2 regions of the Microbacterium caowuchunii genome follow, and region 2 is predicted to be linked to the other one. Evidence: predicted binding sites of a transcription regulator. Region 2 holds the regulator's gene; the other holds the start of a gene.
What was found. The regulator HspR, encoded in region 2, represses chaperone genes until heat shock. The targets are predictions, from matches to a motif close to AAGTTGAGTCNNNNNGACTCAACTT.

Region 1: the regulator HspR is predicted to act here: its motif matches at 1,861-1,885, upstream of F6J84_RS04695 (ATP-dependent Clp protease ATP-binding subunit).

Annotation. Positions count from the first base shown of each region.
Region 1 covers NZ_CP044231.1:984,592-992,727, forward strand. Annotated here, with positions in the region: gene F6J84_RS04680 (DUF3817 domain-containing protein) at 1-183, shown strand, start outside; gene F6J84_RS15445 (hypothetical protein) at 265-417, opposite strand; gene F6J84_RS04685 (hypothetical protein) at 477-950, opposite strand; gene F6J84_RS04690 (EI24 domain-containing protein) at 947-1,756, opposite strand; gene F6J84_RS04695 (ATP-dependent Clp protease ATP-binding subunit) at 1,899-4,439, shown strand; gene F6J84_RS04700 (ATP-dependent DNA ligase) at 4,533-6,059, shown strand; gene F6J84_RS04705 (sugar ABC transporter permease) at 6,111-7,382, opposite strand; gene F6J84_RS04710 (ATP-binding cassette domain-containing protein) at 7,379-8,136, opposite strand, start outside.
Region 2 covers NZ_CP044231.1:3,113,521-3,121,656, reverse strand. Annotated here, with positions in the region: gene F6J84_RS14705 (NADPH-dependent F420 reductase) at 1-63, shown strand, start outside; gene F6J84_RS14700 (MFS transporter) at 215-1,645, opposite strand; gene dnaK (molecular chaperone DnaK) at 2,185-4,053, shown strand; gene grpE (nucleotide exchange factor GrpE) at 4,063-4,656, shown strand; gene F6J84_RS14685 (DnaJ C-terminal domain-containing protein) at 4,666-5,667, shown strand; gene F6J84_RS14680 (heat shock protein transcriptional repressor HspR) at 5,752-6,207, shown strand; gene F6J84_RS14675 (ABC transporter ATP-binding protein) at 6,367-8,094, shown strand; gene F6J84_RS14670 (ABC transporter ATP-binding protein) at 8,091-8,136, shown strand, end outside.

The sequences.
Region 1 (8,136 bases), 1.1 Mb from region 2:
GGGCGGCTGCGGGGTCAGTGGCGCCTCGAGGCGACCGACGACCCGAGGGATGCGGCCTGGCACGACAAGGTCATGCGGCTGCTGCTGAACCATCCGTGGGTGTTCGCGGCGATCGTCCTCGTCGCCGTGATCGTGCTCTTCGTCGTGCTGCTGATCATCGGCCCGCCCGGTGGGAAGGGCTGAGCCGCTCGACGGGAAGGCTGACGCGGCCCATCAGCGGATGCGGGTCGCAGGCTGATTCGGGCGGCTGAAGCGGCCCGCCGACTACTTCGCGCGGATGTGGATGGGCAGTGCCATCGCCAGCGAGACGAGCAGGATCCCGGCGACGAAGAGGATGGCCTGGAAGCCCTCGACCGAGAACGAGATGCCGCAGGCGAACATACCGAGCAGGAACAGCGGCAGGGCGACGATGAACATGGCACTCCTTCTCACAGACTTCATCCAGCGTATCGGGTGTTGCGCGGACCTGCGTCCGCTCAGCCCCGGCGTCGGCGGATGAGCGCCCTGATCCACTCGACGACGAGCCAGACCCAACCGCCGATCCAGGCGATGGCGCCCACCCAGGCGAGGACGTTCGACACGTCGGCGACCCCGTCGTCGGACTCCGCGCCGACGATGTACATGAACGCGGATCCCCAGGACGAGTCCCCGCCGTCGACGAAGAAGAGCCCGACGGCGACGACCCCGATCGCGGTGAGCCATGCCGCCCAGAGCGCCGGGCGCCGCCGCTCCCCGTCGCGGAGCACGGCACGGGCGGAGAGGAAGCCGCTCGCGGCGATCGCGACCTGCAGGCCGTAGCCGATCAGCAGGACGGGCGACACGAACAGGATGACCACAAGCATCCATCCCGGCCAGAGGATCTTGAAGGCGGCGCCGACGAGGGGCAGCACGATCAGGCCCACTCCGGTGAGGAGGGCGATGGTGTCGCGGCGGGTGGCGGTGCGCGTCATTCTTCGGAGTCTGCCAGAGCGTGCGGGGCCGCCGGGACGGGGAGCACCTCGTGGGACAGCCGCGTGGCCCCGACGACCGCGGCGGGCATCGTGAGGACGGCGCCGAGCGGAACCAGGAAGCAGAGCTGCGTCGCCACCCCGAAGCCGAGCGCCCGGGCGCGCCGCCCCCGCAGCAGCGTACGCCGTTCGACGTGTCCGATCCCCCGGGCGGTGAGGGCGCGCGCGGACAGTTCGTCCGCGAGGATCCAGCCCGACAGCAGGACACCGGTGACGGCTCCCAGCACGCCGCCGACGAGGGGGATGAGTCCGAGCGCGAAGGCGACGAGGGCGGCGAGAGCACCGCGCACGATGAGGGATCCGGCGTCGGCGACCCCCGACCAGAACCCGGGATCACGGTCCGGGGGCGTGCCGGCCTCCGTCGCCTCGACCGAGCGCCAGATCCGGTCGTAGAACGGCTCGCCGATCAACAGTGTCAGTGCGGTGAACAACGCCGCGGACAGCAGCAGCGCGCCGCCGAAGAGGGCCGCCCCCACGGCGACGCGCAGCAGGGTCGACCACAGGCCCGGCCATCCCTCCGCGAACGGCGTGACCGCGGTCGTGATGGGCGCGATCCAGAACCCCAGGGTGATGAGGCCCGCGCCGAGGGCCAGGCTCACGATCGCCGCGGGGACGAGGCCGAGCAGCATGAGGCCCGGGCGCATCCGCCACCATCCGAAACCGCCGAACAGGATGCGGAACCCGGCGAAGAACTCGCCTGCGGCGGTCCGCCTCTCGGGTGTGTCGGCGGGGTCGTGCGGGTCACTCATCACGGTTTCCTCGGGTCTCGGGATGGACCGAGCGTAACCGGGAATACCCTGCGCAGCGTCGCGTTGAACTTGATACACGCACGCTCAACTTCGTAACATGGATGAAGTTGAGTCGCCTTGGCTCACCTTTACAGGAGACAGAATGCCCGAAGACTTCACCCCCCAGGAGGGGGACGACGCCCGGCGCAGCTTCGACGAGTTCCTCGCCCGCTACCTGCAGGGCGAGCAGGCTCGGGCGGCCCGGTCGATCGACCTCAGCCGGTTCCTGAGCGCCCGCACCCAGCAGATCCTGCAGGAGGCCGGACGCTTCGCCCTCATGCGCGGTCAGCGGGAGCTCGACGCCCTGCACGTGCTCCACGCGCTCGTCGAGGACCCGACCGCCCGCGAGGGGCTCTCCCGCGTGGGTGCCGACCCGCAGGCCATCCTGCGCGGCATCGAGGGGCGCCTGCCCCAGGCCGGGCCCGCCGCGGAGGCGGACGGCGCCGTCGTCACGGTGTCCGTGCAGCGCGCGCTGTTCCACGCCTTCCAGGTGGCCCGCTCGGCGGGATCCACCTACATCGACCCGGAACACCTCTTCTTCGCCCTCGTCCTCGCGCAGGACAGCCCGGCAGGCCGCGTGCTCGCCGAAGCGGGCGTCACGGCCGAGGCCCTCACCCAGGGCGTCCGTGAGCCGGTCCCCGCCGGGGCGCCCGGCACGGAGACCGGTGCACCCGCATCCCAGACCCCGATGCTCGACACCTACGGACAGGACCTCACCGCGCTCGCCGCGGCCGGGGACCTCGACCCGGTGATCGGCCGTGGCGACGAGATCGAGCAGACCATCGAGATCCTCAGCCGTCGCACGAAGAACAACCCCGTGCTGATGGGTGAGGCCGGCGTCGGCAAGACCGCGATCGTGGAGGGCCTGGCCCGCGCCATCGTCGCCGAGGAGGTGCCCGAGCTGCTGCGCGGGAAGCGCGTCATCGCGCTGGACCTGCCGGCCATGCTCGCCGGTGCCCGTTATCGCGGTGACTTCGAGGAGCGGCTGACCAAGACGATGGACGAGGTCGCCGGGCTCCGCGGCGAGGTCATCCTCTTCATCGACGAGGTGCACACCGTCGTCGGCGCCGGTGCCGGTGGTGAAGGTGCCATGGACGCGGGGAACATCCTGAAGCCGCGTCTCGCGCGCGGTGACCTGCACCTGGTCGGGGCGACGACCCTCAAGGAGTACCGGGTGATCGAGAAGGACCCCGCCCTGGAGCGCCGGTTCCAGCCGGTGCGCGTCGGCGAGCCGTCCCTCACGGACGCGATCGAGATCCTCCGGGGTCTGCGTTCCGCGTATGAGGAGCACCACCGGGTCACCTACACCGACGAGGCGCTGCGCGCTGCGGTCGAACTCAGCGACCGCTACCTGACCGAGCGGGTGCTGCCGGACAAGGCCATCGACCTGATCGACCAGGCCGGAGCGCGGCTCCGTCTGCGTCTGGGCGTGAGCGTGGACACCACGCAGCTCATGGCTCAGCTGGCCGAGCTGGAGGCGGAGAAGAACTCCGCCGTCGCGGCCGAGCGCTACGAGGAGGCCTCGCGTCTGCGCGACGAGATGACCCGCCTGCAGGGACGCATCGACGAGGTGACCGCAACCGGGCGTCCGGACGCGGTCGTGGACGAGGCGCAGATCGCCGCCGTCATCAGCCGTGCGACCGGCATCCCGGTCAGCCGTCTCACCGAAACGGAGCGCGATCGCCTGGCGACGCTCGAGAGCGAGCTGCACGCCCGGGTCATCGGGCAGGACGAGGCCGTCACCGCCGTCGCCAAGGCCGTCCGGCGCAGCCGGACCGGCATGGGGGACGCACGTCGGCCGATCGGCTCCTTCCTGTTCCTCGGACCGACCGGTGTCGGTAAGACGGAGCTCGCGAAGACCCTCGCGGCGTCCCTGTTCGACGACGAGGACGCGGTCATCCGCTTCGACATGAGCGAGTTCGGCGAGCGGCACACGGTGTCGCGCCTGGTCGGCGCCCCTCCCGGATACGTCGGCTACGACGAGGCCGGGCAGCTCACCGAGCGCGTGCGCCGCAACCCCTACGCCGTCGTGCTGTTCGACGAGATCGAGAAGGCCCACCCCGACGTCTTCAACCTGCTGCTGCAGGTGCTCGACGACGGGCGGCTGACCGACGGTCAGGGACGCACGGTCGACTTCCGCAACACCGTGATCGTCATGACGTCCAACATCGGCGCCGAGTTCCTGGCCTCGCGGTCCGGGGCGATCGGGTTCATCGCCGATGGCGGTGGCGCGACCGGTTTCGGATCCGAGAAGGACCTCCGCGACCGGGTGATGGCGAAGGTGCGCGAGGCGATGCGGCCGGAGTTCCTCAACCGCATCGACGAGATCGTCATGTTCCGCAAGCTCGACCTGCCGCAGCTGCGCGAGATCGTCTCGCTCCTGCTCGGCGCGACGCGCGCGCGGCTCGCCGCCCGCGAGATCGGCCTCGACGTCACGGACGCCGCGGTCGACTGGCTGGCCGAGCACGGCTACGAGCCGGAGTACGGCGCCCGCCCGTTGCGGCGGCTCATCCAGCGCGAGATCGACGACCGGATCGCGGATCTGCTCGTGAACGGACGCCTGGGGGACGGCGGCATGGTGCGGGTGGATGCCGTGGACGGCCGGATCGCGGTCGACGCGGCGGAGCTCGCCCGAGCGGCCTGACCCCTTCCTCTCACGAAGGCCGTCGCCCCACCGGGGCGGCGGCCTTCGTCGTGCTCCCTCGCGGGTGTCCGGGCCGGATGGCATGATGCCAGCATGCTGCTCGCCGCGGTCGTCGACGCCGCCGAAACGGTCGGCGCGACCTCGTCCCGCCTGGCGAAGACCGCGGCGCTCGCCGCGCTGCTGCGCGAGCTCGCCCCGGAGGAGATCGAGCCGGCCGTGGGCTTCCTCGTGGCGCGGCCGCGTCAGGGTCGGATCGGCGTGGGATGGCGCGGCCTCGCGGCGCTGGAGACCTCGCACGCCCGCGTGCCCTCGCTCACCGTCCTCGACGCCGATGCGGCGCTGGCGGGTCTCGCGGCGGTGGCCGGCAGCGGCGCCGCCGCACTCCGGCGCTCGGAGCTGATCGCCCTCTCCGAGCGGGCGACCCCGCGGGAGTGGGACTTCCTCAGCCGGGTCGTGCGGGGCGAACTGCGCACCGGGGCACTGGAGGGCGTCCTGGTCGAGGCGATCGCGAAGGCGGCCGACCGGGACATCGCGGTCGTCCGCCGGGCGGCGATGCTCAGCGGCGACCTGGGCGAGACCGCGCGGATCGCCCTCACCGCGCCGGCCGGGGATCTCGCGGCCGTCGGCCTGATGGTGGGACGACCGGTGCTGCCGATGCTCGCCTCGACCGCCGGGTCCGTGCCGGAGGCCCTCGCCCTGGCGGGTGCGGCCGCATCCGTCGAGTACAAGCTCGACGGTGCCCGGATCCAGGTGCATCGTGCCGGCGACGAGGTGCGCGTGTACACCCGGAGCCTCGCCGACATCACGGCACGGGTCCCCGAGATCGTCTCCGCCGTCCGGGACTTCCCCGCCGAGCGGCTCATCCTCGACGGCGAGACCCTGTCGCTCGACGAGGACGGCGGCCCCCGCCCCTTCCAGGACACCATGGCGCGGTTCGGGTCCGAGCGAGCGGCGAGCGTGGCGCTGCGCCCGTGGTTCTTCGACATCCTGCACCTCGACGGACGCGACCTCCTCGACGAGCCGCTCGCGACCCGGCGGATGCTGCTCGAGCAGGCGGTGGGACCGGCGCGGATCCCCGGCATCGTCACCGACGATCCGGCGCGGGCGGAGGCCTTCTCGCGCGAAGCACTGGCCGCCGGGCACGAGGGCGTGATGGTGAAGGCGCTCGATGCGCCCTACGCCGCCGGACGGCGCGGCAAGAGCTGGCTCAAGGTCAAGCCGGTGCTGACCGTGGACCTGGTGGTGCTGGCCGTGGAATGGGGATCCGGCCGGCGCGCCGGGCTGCTCTCCAACCTGCACCTGGGGGCACGGGATCCGGAGGGGGAGGTCGGCGCGCCGGGCGGGCTCGTCATGGTCGGGAAGACCTTCAAGGGGCTCACCGACGCGGTCCTGCGGTGGCAGACCGATCACTTCCTCGCGGAGGAGACCCGCCGTACGGCGAACACGGTGCACGTGCGGCCGGAGACGGTGGTCGAGGTCGCCATCGACGGCGTGCAGCGCTCGACGCGGTACCCCGGTGGGGTGGCCCTGCGGTTCGCCCGCGTGAAGCACTACCGGGCGGACAAGATGCCCGCGGATGCCGACACGATCGGGGCTCTGCGGGCACTGCTGCGCGGGTGAGGTGCGGAGGGCGCCGGCGGGTCGGTGGACCGCGCCGGCGCCCTCCGCCGGTCAGGTCCGCCCGCCTCCGGAGCGGAGGCGGGACACCGCGTCGACCGTCGCGGCGAGGATCAGCACTCCGCCGGTGACGAGCAGGTTGACGCCCGCGGGGAGGTTCAGCAACGCCAGACCGTTCGTGATCGTCGCGATGACCAGCGCGCCGATCGCGGCGTGCACGAGCCGGCCCCGCCCGCCGAAGAGGCTCACACCGCCGACGACCGCTGCGGCGACGCCGCTGAGGACGATGTCGCGCCCCACCGTGGCGTCGACGGAGCCGACCCGGGAGACGGCCAGGAGCGCCGAGAACACCGCGAGGCTGGATCCGATCACGAACGCCCACCACTTGACCCAGCGCACCTTCACGCCGGAGCGCCGCGCCGCCTCCGCGTTGCCGCCGATGGCGTAGATGTACCGGCCGAAACGGGTGCGGTCCAGGACGAAGGTGCCGACCCAGAGGATCACCAGCACGACCGGGACGACGTAGGGGACGCCCTGCACCGCGTTGACCGACTGCCCCCGGTCCTGGTTGAGGACGAACACGACCGCGCCGCCGACCACGGCGATGACCGCGAGCTTGATGTAGACCAGCGACACGGCGCGGTTCGGGACCCCGGCGCGCGCACGACGGCTCCGGTCCCAGAGCGACATCGCGGCCGAGATGAGCAGCATGATCAGCAGCATCACCCACCCGCCCCACACCGGGAGGTTGCCGTTCTGGAGGGCGATCAGCTCCGGGACCTGCAGCCGGTAGAGGCCGCCCGGACCGATGATGACGAGCGCCAGTCCCTGGAAGCCGAGGAACAGGCCCAGGGTGACCACGAACGAGGGTATGCCGACCCGCGCGACGAAGAAGCCGATCATGGCACCGGTGAGGATCCCGAAGCCGAACCCGACCAGCAGGGCGAGCGGCCAGGGGATGCCCCAGACGCTGTTGAGGACGACGAACAGAGCCATCCCCACCCCGCCGGTCACCCCCGCCGACAGGTCGATCTCGCCCAGCAGGAGCACGAACACCAGGGCCATGCCGAGGACCACCAGGGTCGCCGCCTGATTCAGCAGGTTCGCGAAGTTCCGCTCCGTCAGGAAGAAGGGGCTCAGCGTCGAGAACAGGATCCCGAGCACCACGAGTCCGCCCACGGCGGGCAGGGCGCCCATGTCTCCGCTGCGGACGCGCTGCAGCCAGGCCTGCACCTGGTCGCCGAGGCCGCCCTCGATCCCGCTGCCGATGAGGTCGCTCGCCACCGGGTCGGGAGCGGCCTCGGTCCGGGTCGCGTTGCTGCTCATTCCGCTGCTCCCTCGGTGCGCACGGTGGACGTGTTGAGGATCTCGACGCCGCCGAGCGTCTTGGTCCCGGTGATGTAGCCCACGACGTCGTCGCGGGAGGTCTCGCTCGTCCGGACCTGTGCGACCAGCTGGCCGAGGTACAGGACCGCGATGTCGTCCGCCACCTGGAAGACGTCCACGAGGTTGTGGCTGATCAGCACCACGGCGACACCCTGCTCGGAAAGCCGCTGCACCAGATTCAGCACCTGTTCGGTCTGGGCGACGCCGAGCGCGGCGGTCGGCTCGTCGAGGATCACGACCCGTGCCTTCTTCAGTACGGCGCGCGCGATGGCGACCGTCTGGCGCTGCCCGCCGGACAGTGAGGACACCTTCTGGCGCACCGACTTGACGGTGCGCACGGACAGGGAGCGCAGGGTGTCGGAGGCATCCTTCTCCATCCGGCCCTCGTCGAACGTACCCGCCGACAACTCCTCCCGCCCCAGGAACATGTTCTGAACGATGTCGAGGTTGTCGCACAGGGCGAGGTCCTGGTAGACCACCTCGATGCCCAGGGCGGCGGCGTCCCGGGGGGTGTGCAGGTCACGGTGCCGGCCGTCGACCCGCACCTCTCCCTCGTCGTACGGCTGCACGCCCGCCAGCCCCTTGATGAGGGTGGACTTGCCGGCGCCGTTGTCGCCGACCAGTGCGGTGACCCGGCCGGGATACACCTTCAGGTCGACGCCCTTGAGCACCGTGACCGGACCGAACGACTTCT
Region 2 (8,136 bases):
GCGTACGGCGTCCGCCAGGATGCGGACGAGCTCGCGGCGAACCTGGCCGGCGCCGCGCGCTGACCGCATCCGTTCCCCCCTCCGGGATCCCGCGAGACTGCAGGCACAGCACGAAACAGCGGCTGGTTACGTCTGTTTCGTGCTGGCTATGCAGTCTCGCGGGAAAGGTCGCGGGCGAGGGAAAGGGAGAGGGCGCGCGGAGAGAGCGGCGGGATCAGCGGATGCGGGGCGGCGGCGGCAGCTTGACGAACAGCAGCAGCACCAGCCCCAGGAGCAGTACCAGGGCGATGCCGAGCACGCCCCAGATCGTCGCACCGAACAGGAAGATCGCCAGTGTCCACATGGCGGGGGCGATGAAGCTCGCCACCCGACCGGTCGTGGCATAGAGGCCGAAGATCTCGCCCTGCATCCCGGCCGGGGTCACCCGCGCCAGCAATGACCGGCTGGCCGCCTGCGCGGGACCGACGCATGCGGAGAGCACGAGTCCGCCGACCCAGAACACGATCGTGCCGAGGTCGTGCAGGGCGAACAGAACGACCGCCATCACGACGAGCCCGGTGAGCGCGGTGATGATCACGGCCCGGGCGCCGAACCGGTCGTCGAGCCGGCCCGCCAGGATCGTCGAGACGCCGGCGACGACGTTCGCGGCGATCCCGAAGATCATCACTTCTGTGGGCGAGAATCCGAACGAGACGGCCGCGAGCACCCCGCCGAAGGCGAACACCGCGGCGAGGCCGTCGCGGTAGACGGCGCTGGAGAGCAGGAACCAGAACGTCGGGCGGTGCGAGTGGAACAGCGCCACGACGTCCTTCACGAGCGTCACGTACCCGGCGAAGAACCCGACCTTCTGCACGCCCGGAACCGCGGGCGCTTCCGGCACGTTGAGGAACAGCGGGATGGAGAACACCAGGGTCCAGACGCCGCATCCCACCGCGATCAGGCGGTAGGCGAGACCGTCCGAGGTGTCCATGCCGAACCAGTCGGCGAAGGTCAGCAGCACGACGATCGTGAGCGCGACGATGCCGCCGATGTAGCCGAGACCCCAGCCGAGGCCACTCACCCGGCCGATGGTCCGTGGGGTGGAGACCTCCACGAGCATCGCGTTGTAGTTCACGCCGGCGATCTCGGAGACGACGGCACCGGCCGACAGCACGATCGCCCCGACCCAGAAGTAGGCGGGGTCGGCGTGCACGAAGAAGAGGCCGAACTGCGCGAGCGCCAGCAGCACGGTGAACACCAGCAGCCAGCGCTTCTTGCGGCCGGAGCGATCCGCCGTCTGGCCGAGCACCGGAGCGAGCAGCAGGATCAGGATGCCGGCGAGGGTGGTGGCGAGGCCGTAGCCGCTGGAGAGGTCGGCGAGGGCGCGTTCCTTCACCGGGTCCGAGGCATCCAGGGCGGCGATCTCCGGCGGCAGGAACGAGTCCGAGACGAGGTAGAGCGAGGCGAACACGAAGGTCAGCAGCACGGAGTTGAACGGCTGCGCCGCCCAGTCCCACATCGCCCACGACCACACCTGCTTGCGCGGCACCACCCGGTCCGGCGCGGATTCCTGGAACAGCGCGCCCATCGGCGCGAGGGCGCCGGTGTTCGCGGTCGGTGGGGGCACGGGTGTGGCGGAGGCGCGGAGCGGCGACTCTGAGTCCATGTGCGTCACGCTGAGGCCCTTCCACGAACGAGCGGTGCCGAGTCGGCGGGGACCGCGGATGCCGCGTCGTTGCGGCAATCGCCAGGGTAGCGCCCGCAGCCGTCCCGGGTGGAAACGCGCCGTTCCGGCCGCCCGGGCCGCGCCATCCCCGGGGGTGTCTCCGGCGGGTTTCTCCGGGAGGAGGACGATCCGCCGGCACGCGGACCGCCGTGGGCGGATCATCCTCTGCTGGACGGAAAGTCCTCGGGCCGGCGGGGCTCGGCTCGGCGGCGGGGACTCCGTCTCCGAGCAAGCCAGGCCCGCCAGGCCCGCCGAGCCCGCCGGACGCCACCGAGGGGACGCCACGCCCGGGCGTGCAGCCAAGGGGATGCCGGGATGCGGCGCCTGCGCCGCATCGTTCCGGGCACCCGCACGGAAAACTTGAGCGCGTTCATGTCAAGTTCACTTGACGGTCGGAAAGCGTGCCGGTACGCTTGAGTCATCGCGGCTCAGGTTTGCGGCCGCCCCCAGACATTACCTATCCATAGAAGGAGAAGCCCATGCCCCGTGCAGTCGGAATCGACCTCGGTACGACCAACTCGGTCGTCAGCGTCCTCGAAGGCGGTGAGCCGAAGGTCATCGCCAACGCCGAAGGCTTCCGCACGACCCCGTCGGTCGTCGCATTCACCAAGGACGGCGAGGTCCTCGTCGGCGAGACCGCGAAGCGGCAGGCCGTCACGAACGTCGACCGCACCATCACGTCGGTCAAGCGTCACATGGGTACCGACTGGCGCACCCAGGCGATCGACGGCAAGGCGTACACGCCCCAGGAGATCTCGGCCCGCATCCTGCAGAAGCTCAAGCGCGACGCGGAGCAGTACCTCGGCGACACCGTCAGCGACGCCGTCATCACGGTTCCGGCGTACTTCAACGACGCCGAGCGTCAGGCGACGAAGGAGGCCGGCGAGATCGCGGGCCTGAACGTCCTCCGCATCATCAACGAGCCCACCGCGGCTGCGCTGGCGTACGGTCTCGACCGCGGCAAGGAGGACGAGCTCATCCTCGTCTTCGACCTCGGCGGCGGAACCTTCGACGTCTCCCTCCTCGAGGTGGGCAAGGACGACGACTTCTCCACGATCCAGGTGCGCTCCACGGCCGGTGACAACCGCCTCGGTGGCGACGACTGGGACCAGCGGGTCGTCGACTACCTCATCAAGCAGTTCAAGGACACGACGGGCGTCGACGTCTCGGGCGACAAGATCGCGCTGCAGCGTCTGAAGGAGGCTGCGGAGCAGGCGAAGAAGGAGCTCTCCAGCTCCACCTCGACCTCCATCAACCTGCCGTACCTCTCGCTCACCGAGTCCGGCCCGGTCTCCCTCTCCGAGACGCTGACGCGCGCGAAGTTCGAGGACCTGACCAAGGACCTGCTCGACCGCACCAAGAAGCCGTTCCAGGACGTCATCCGGGAAGCGGGCATCAAGGTCGCCGACATCGACCACGTCGTGCTCGTGGGTGGTTCCACCCGCATGCCGGCCGTCGCCGAGCTCGTGAAGTCCGAGACCGGGAAGGACGCCAACAAGGGCGTCAACCCGGACGAGGTCGTCGCCGTGGGCGCCGCGCTCCAGGCCGGTGTCCTCAAGGGCGAGCGCAAGGACGTGCTGCTGATCGACGTCACCCCCCTGAGCCTCGGCATCGAGACCAAGGGCGGCATCATGACCAAGCTCATCGAGCGCAACACGGCCATCCCGACCAAGCGCAGCGAGACCTTCACCACCGCCGACGACAACCAGCCGTCGGTCGCGATCCAGGTCTTCCAGGGCGAGCGCGAGTTCACCCGCGACAACAAGCCGCTGGGAACGTTCGAGCTGACCGGCATCGCGCCGGCTCCGCGCGGCATCCCGCAGGTCGAGGTCACCTTCGACATCGACGCGAACGGCATCGTGCACGTGTCCGCCAAGGACAAGGGCACCGGCAAGGAGCAGTCGATGACCATCACCGGCGGTTCGTCGCTGCCCAAGGAGGACATCGACCGGATGGTGCGCGAGGCCGAGGAGCACGCTGCCGAGGACAAGAAGCGCCGCGAGTCGGCCGAGGTCCGCAACCAGGCCGAGACGCTCTCGTACTCGATCGACAAGCTGATCAAGGAGAACGAGGACAAGATCCCCGCCGAGGTGAAGGAGTCCGTCCAGGCCGACGTCGACGCGGTCAAGACCGCGCTCGCCGGTGAGGACGACGACGCGGTGAAGACGGCGTACGACAAGCTGAACCAGAGCCAGAGCGCTCTCGGTGAGGCGATCTACCAGGCCGCGCAGGCGCAGGGACAGCCCGCTGACCCGTCCGCCACCGACCCGGGCGCCGGCACCGTTCCGAACCCCGAAGAGGACGTCATCGACGCCGAAGTGGTCGACGACGACGAAGACAAGAAGTAAGACGAGAACATGACGGACAAGAACTTCGAGACGCCCGAGGGCGACGACGAGGTTCGGCCCGGCGCAGAGGGGTCGGAAGCTCAGGCTTCCGGCCCCGACGCGCAGGAGCCGGAACTGACGGTCGACGACATCCTCGGTGCCGAGCAGAACGTGGATGCCGCCGCCGAGGACGCGACCCTCGCCGACCTCGAGTCGGCGTTGCTGGCGGACCTGAAGCGGTTGCAGGCCGAGTACGCCAACTACCGGCGCCGCACCGAGGAGCAGCGCGAGGTGGAGATCGAGCGCGCCAAGGGCACGGTGGCGAAGGATCTGCTGCCCGTGCTGGACGACCTCGACCGCGCCCAGAAGCACGGCGACCTGGTCGCCGGCTCCGCTTTCACCGCGATCGCGGAGAAGATGCGGACGATGGCCGACCGGCTCGGCCTGGTGGTCTACGGGGAGGCCGGGGAAGCGTTCGACCCGCAGCAGCACGAGGCGATCTTCCAGCAGCCCACTCCCGGTGTGACCGAGGCGACGATCCTCGAAGTGGTCGAGGTCGGGTACCGCCTCGGCTCGACCGAACTGCGTCCTGCGAAGGTCGTCGTCGCCGTTCCGGCGGAGTAGGAGGCTCACGTGGCCAGTCAGGACTGGTTCGACAAGGACTTCTACGCCACGCTCGGTGTCGCCAAGGACGTCTCCGACGCGGAACTCAAGAAGACGTACCGCAAGCTGGCGCGCAAGTACCACCCCGACTCCAATCAGGGCGACAGCGCCGCCGAGGCGAAGTTCAAGGAGATCAGCGAGGCGTACGCCGTGCTGAGCGACAAGGAGCAGCGCGAGGAGTACGACCAGATCCGTGCGATGGGCTCCGGCGCGCGCTTCACGGCGGGCGGTCAGGGTGCCGGTGGCTTCGAGGACGTGTTCTCGAGGTTCGGGCAGGGCCGCGGCGGGGGAGCCCGCTTCGACCAGGCGGGCGACTTCGACGACTTCTTCACGATGTTCGACCGGGGTGGTGCGTCCGGCGGTTTCGGAGCCGGCCGGTTCGGTCAGACCTCGGGCGGATTCCGCGGATACGGCGGCCCCACCCGTGGTGCCGACGTCATGGCGCGCACCACGCTCGACTTCGCCACGGCGGCCGGTGGGGAGACCATCAGCCTGCAGGGTGAGGACGGCAAGCCGTTCAAGGTGAAGATCCCCGCGGGCGTCGCCGACGGGCAGAAGATCCGCCTGCGCGGTCGCGGGCGTCCCTCGCCCGACGGCGGCGAGAACGGCGACATCGTCGTGCAGGTGTCGGTGCGGCCGCATCCGGTGTTCGTCCGTGACGGGCTGAACATCCGTCTGACCGTTCCGGTGACCTTCACCGAAGCGGTGCTCGGCGCCACGATCGAGGTCCCGACGCTCGGCGGCGACACGGTCAAGCTGCGTGTCGCGCCGGGGACGCCCTCGGGCCGGGTGCTGCGGGTCAAGGGCCGCGGCATCAAGACGCAGAAGGGCACCGGCGATCTCCTCGCCGAGGTGCAGGTGGCCGTTCCCACTCACCTCGACGACGCCGCGCGCGAGGCGCTGGAGGCCTTCCAGGCCCTCGAGCCGAAAGAGAACCCCCGGGCCGATCTCATGGCCAAGGCCAGGGTCTGACCCGCCCGCGGTGCCGGCGCCGCCCATGACGGGCGCGGCGCCGGTCCGCGGACACAGAAGAGACAGCAGATGAGGTGAGTGGACGTGTCCGAGGACGAGATCGATGAGGAGACCCCGGTCTTCGCGATCGCGACGGCCGCCGACCTCGCCGGAATGCACCCGCAGACGCTCCGCCAGTACGACCGGCTCGGGCTGGTCGTGCCGGCACGGACGAAGGGCGGGTCGCGCCGGTACTCGGTGCGCCACGTCGAGCAGTTGCGCGAGGTGGGTCGCCTTTCCGCGGACGGTATGAGCCTGCCCGCGATCGCCCGCATCATCGAGCTGGAGAACCGGGTGCGCGATCTGCATGCCCGCGTGTACGAGCTCGAGACGCGGATGCAGGAGGAGCTCGCGCGCCGGCCGGGGGCACGGGTGTTCGCCGCGGGGCCGAGCGGCTCCGTCGTCACACTCCGCTCGGGCACGCGCGTCCGCCGCGCGACGGACGTGGTCGTCTGGCGACCGCGCCGCGAGCTCGCATCCGACGACGACTCGGCGCGCTGAGGCCACTCCGCGGCCCGGGACACGGGTCGATGCACCGACGAGGGGAGCGATCCGCGTCGGGGCGGTGCGGATGTCGGAACGGCGATCTAGTCTGTCTCCGATGCCTCGAGGCCGCCTGGTCCCCTCCTTCCGGCGTCACCGTCCCACCGGAGTGCACGCATGCTCGGAAAACTGCTGGTCCGCTACCTGTCGACGTACCGGTGGCTGCTGCTGGGCGTGCTCGTATTCCAGTTCACCTCGGCCATGGCCGCGCTCTATCTGCCCCGCCTGAACGCCGACATCATCGACCAGGGCGTCGCCCGCGGTGACACCGCCTACATCTGGTCCACCGGCACCTTCATGCTCGCCATCTCGCTCGGGCAGATCACCGCGTCGATCATCGCCACCTACTTCGCGGCCCGCGCGGCCATGGCGGCCGGCCGCGACATCCGCCGCGACGTCTTCGAGAAGGTCAGCGCCTTCTCCGAGCGCGAGGTATCGCAGTTCGGGCCGGGGTCGCTGATCACCCGCAACACCAACGACGTCCAGCAGGTGCAGATGCTCGCGATGATGGGCGCGACCATGCTGGTGACCGCGCCGCTCCTCGCGATCGGCGGTGTCGTGATGGCGCTGCAGCAGGACGTCGGGCTGAGCTGGCTGATCGGCGTGTCCGTGCCGACCCTCCTGGTCATCGCCGGCCTCGTCATCAGCCGGATGGTGCCGCTGTTCCGGCGCTTCCAGACGAAACTCGACGCGGTGAACCGGATCATGCGGGAGCAGCTCACCGGAGTCCGGGTCGTGCGCGCCTTCGTCCGCGAGCACATCGAGGAGGAGCGCTTCCGCGGCGCGAACACGGACATCCTGATCGTCGGGCGCAAGGTCGGTTCGCTGTTCGTGCTCCTGTTCCCGCTGGCCATGCTCGTGCTCAACGTCACGGTCGTCGGGGTCATCTGGTTCGGCGGCATCCAGGTGGATGCGGGGACGGTCGAGATCGGAACCCTCTTCGCGTTCATGCAGTACGTCGGTCAGATCCTGATGGGCGTGCTGATGGCGAGCTTCATGACGATCATGATCCCGCGTGCGGCCGTGTCGGCCGAGCGGATCGGCGAGGTGCTCGCCTCCGAATCCACCCTCACGCGCCCCGCCGAGCCGGTGCGCGTCTTCCCCCGCCCCGGCGCGGTCGAGTTCGACGGCGTCGGCTTCACCTACCCGGGCGCGGAATCGCCGGTCCTGCACGGGATCACCTTCGCCGCCGAGCCGGGTGAGACGCTCGCGATCGTCGGCTCGACCGGATCGGGTAAGACCACGCTCGTCTCGCTGATCCCGCGCCTGTTCGATGCGACCGCGGGTACCGTGCGGGTCGGCGGTGTCGACGTGCGCGAGGCCGATCTCGATCTCCTGTGGAAGGGGATCGGGCTGGTTCCGCAGCGCCCCTTCCTGTTCACCGGCACCGTGGCCTCGAACCTCCGCTTCGGGCGGGAGGACGCCACGGACGAGGAGCTGTGGGCGGCACTGGAGATCGCCCAGGGGCGCGACTTCGTGGAGGCGATGGAGGGCGGCCTCGGGGCGCGCATCGCCCAGGGCGGGACGAATGTGTCGGGCGGTCAGCGGCAGCGTCTCGCGATCGCGCGGGCGATCGTGCACCAGCCCGACCTGCTGATCTTCGACGACTCCTTCTCCGCTCTCGATCTCGCCACCGATGCGCGCCTGCGTCAGGCACTGTGGCGGGAGTTGCCGGATGTCACGAAGGTGGTCGTCGCGCAGCGGATCTCCACGGTCACCGGCGCCGACCGGATCGTCGTGCTCGACGGCGGCCGCGTGGTCGGCCTCGGCACCCACCGCGAACTGCTCGAGACCAGCGCCACCTACCGGGAGATCGTCGAATCGCAGCTGGGGGTGGAGGCATGAGCACTCCGGACCCGCTGACCGAGGAGGAGCGCCTCGAGCTCG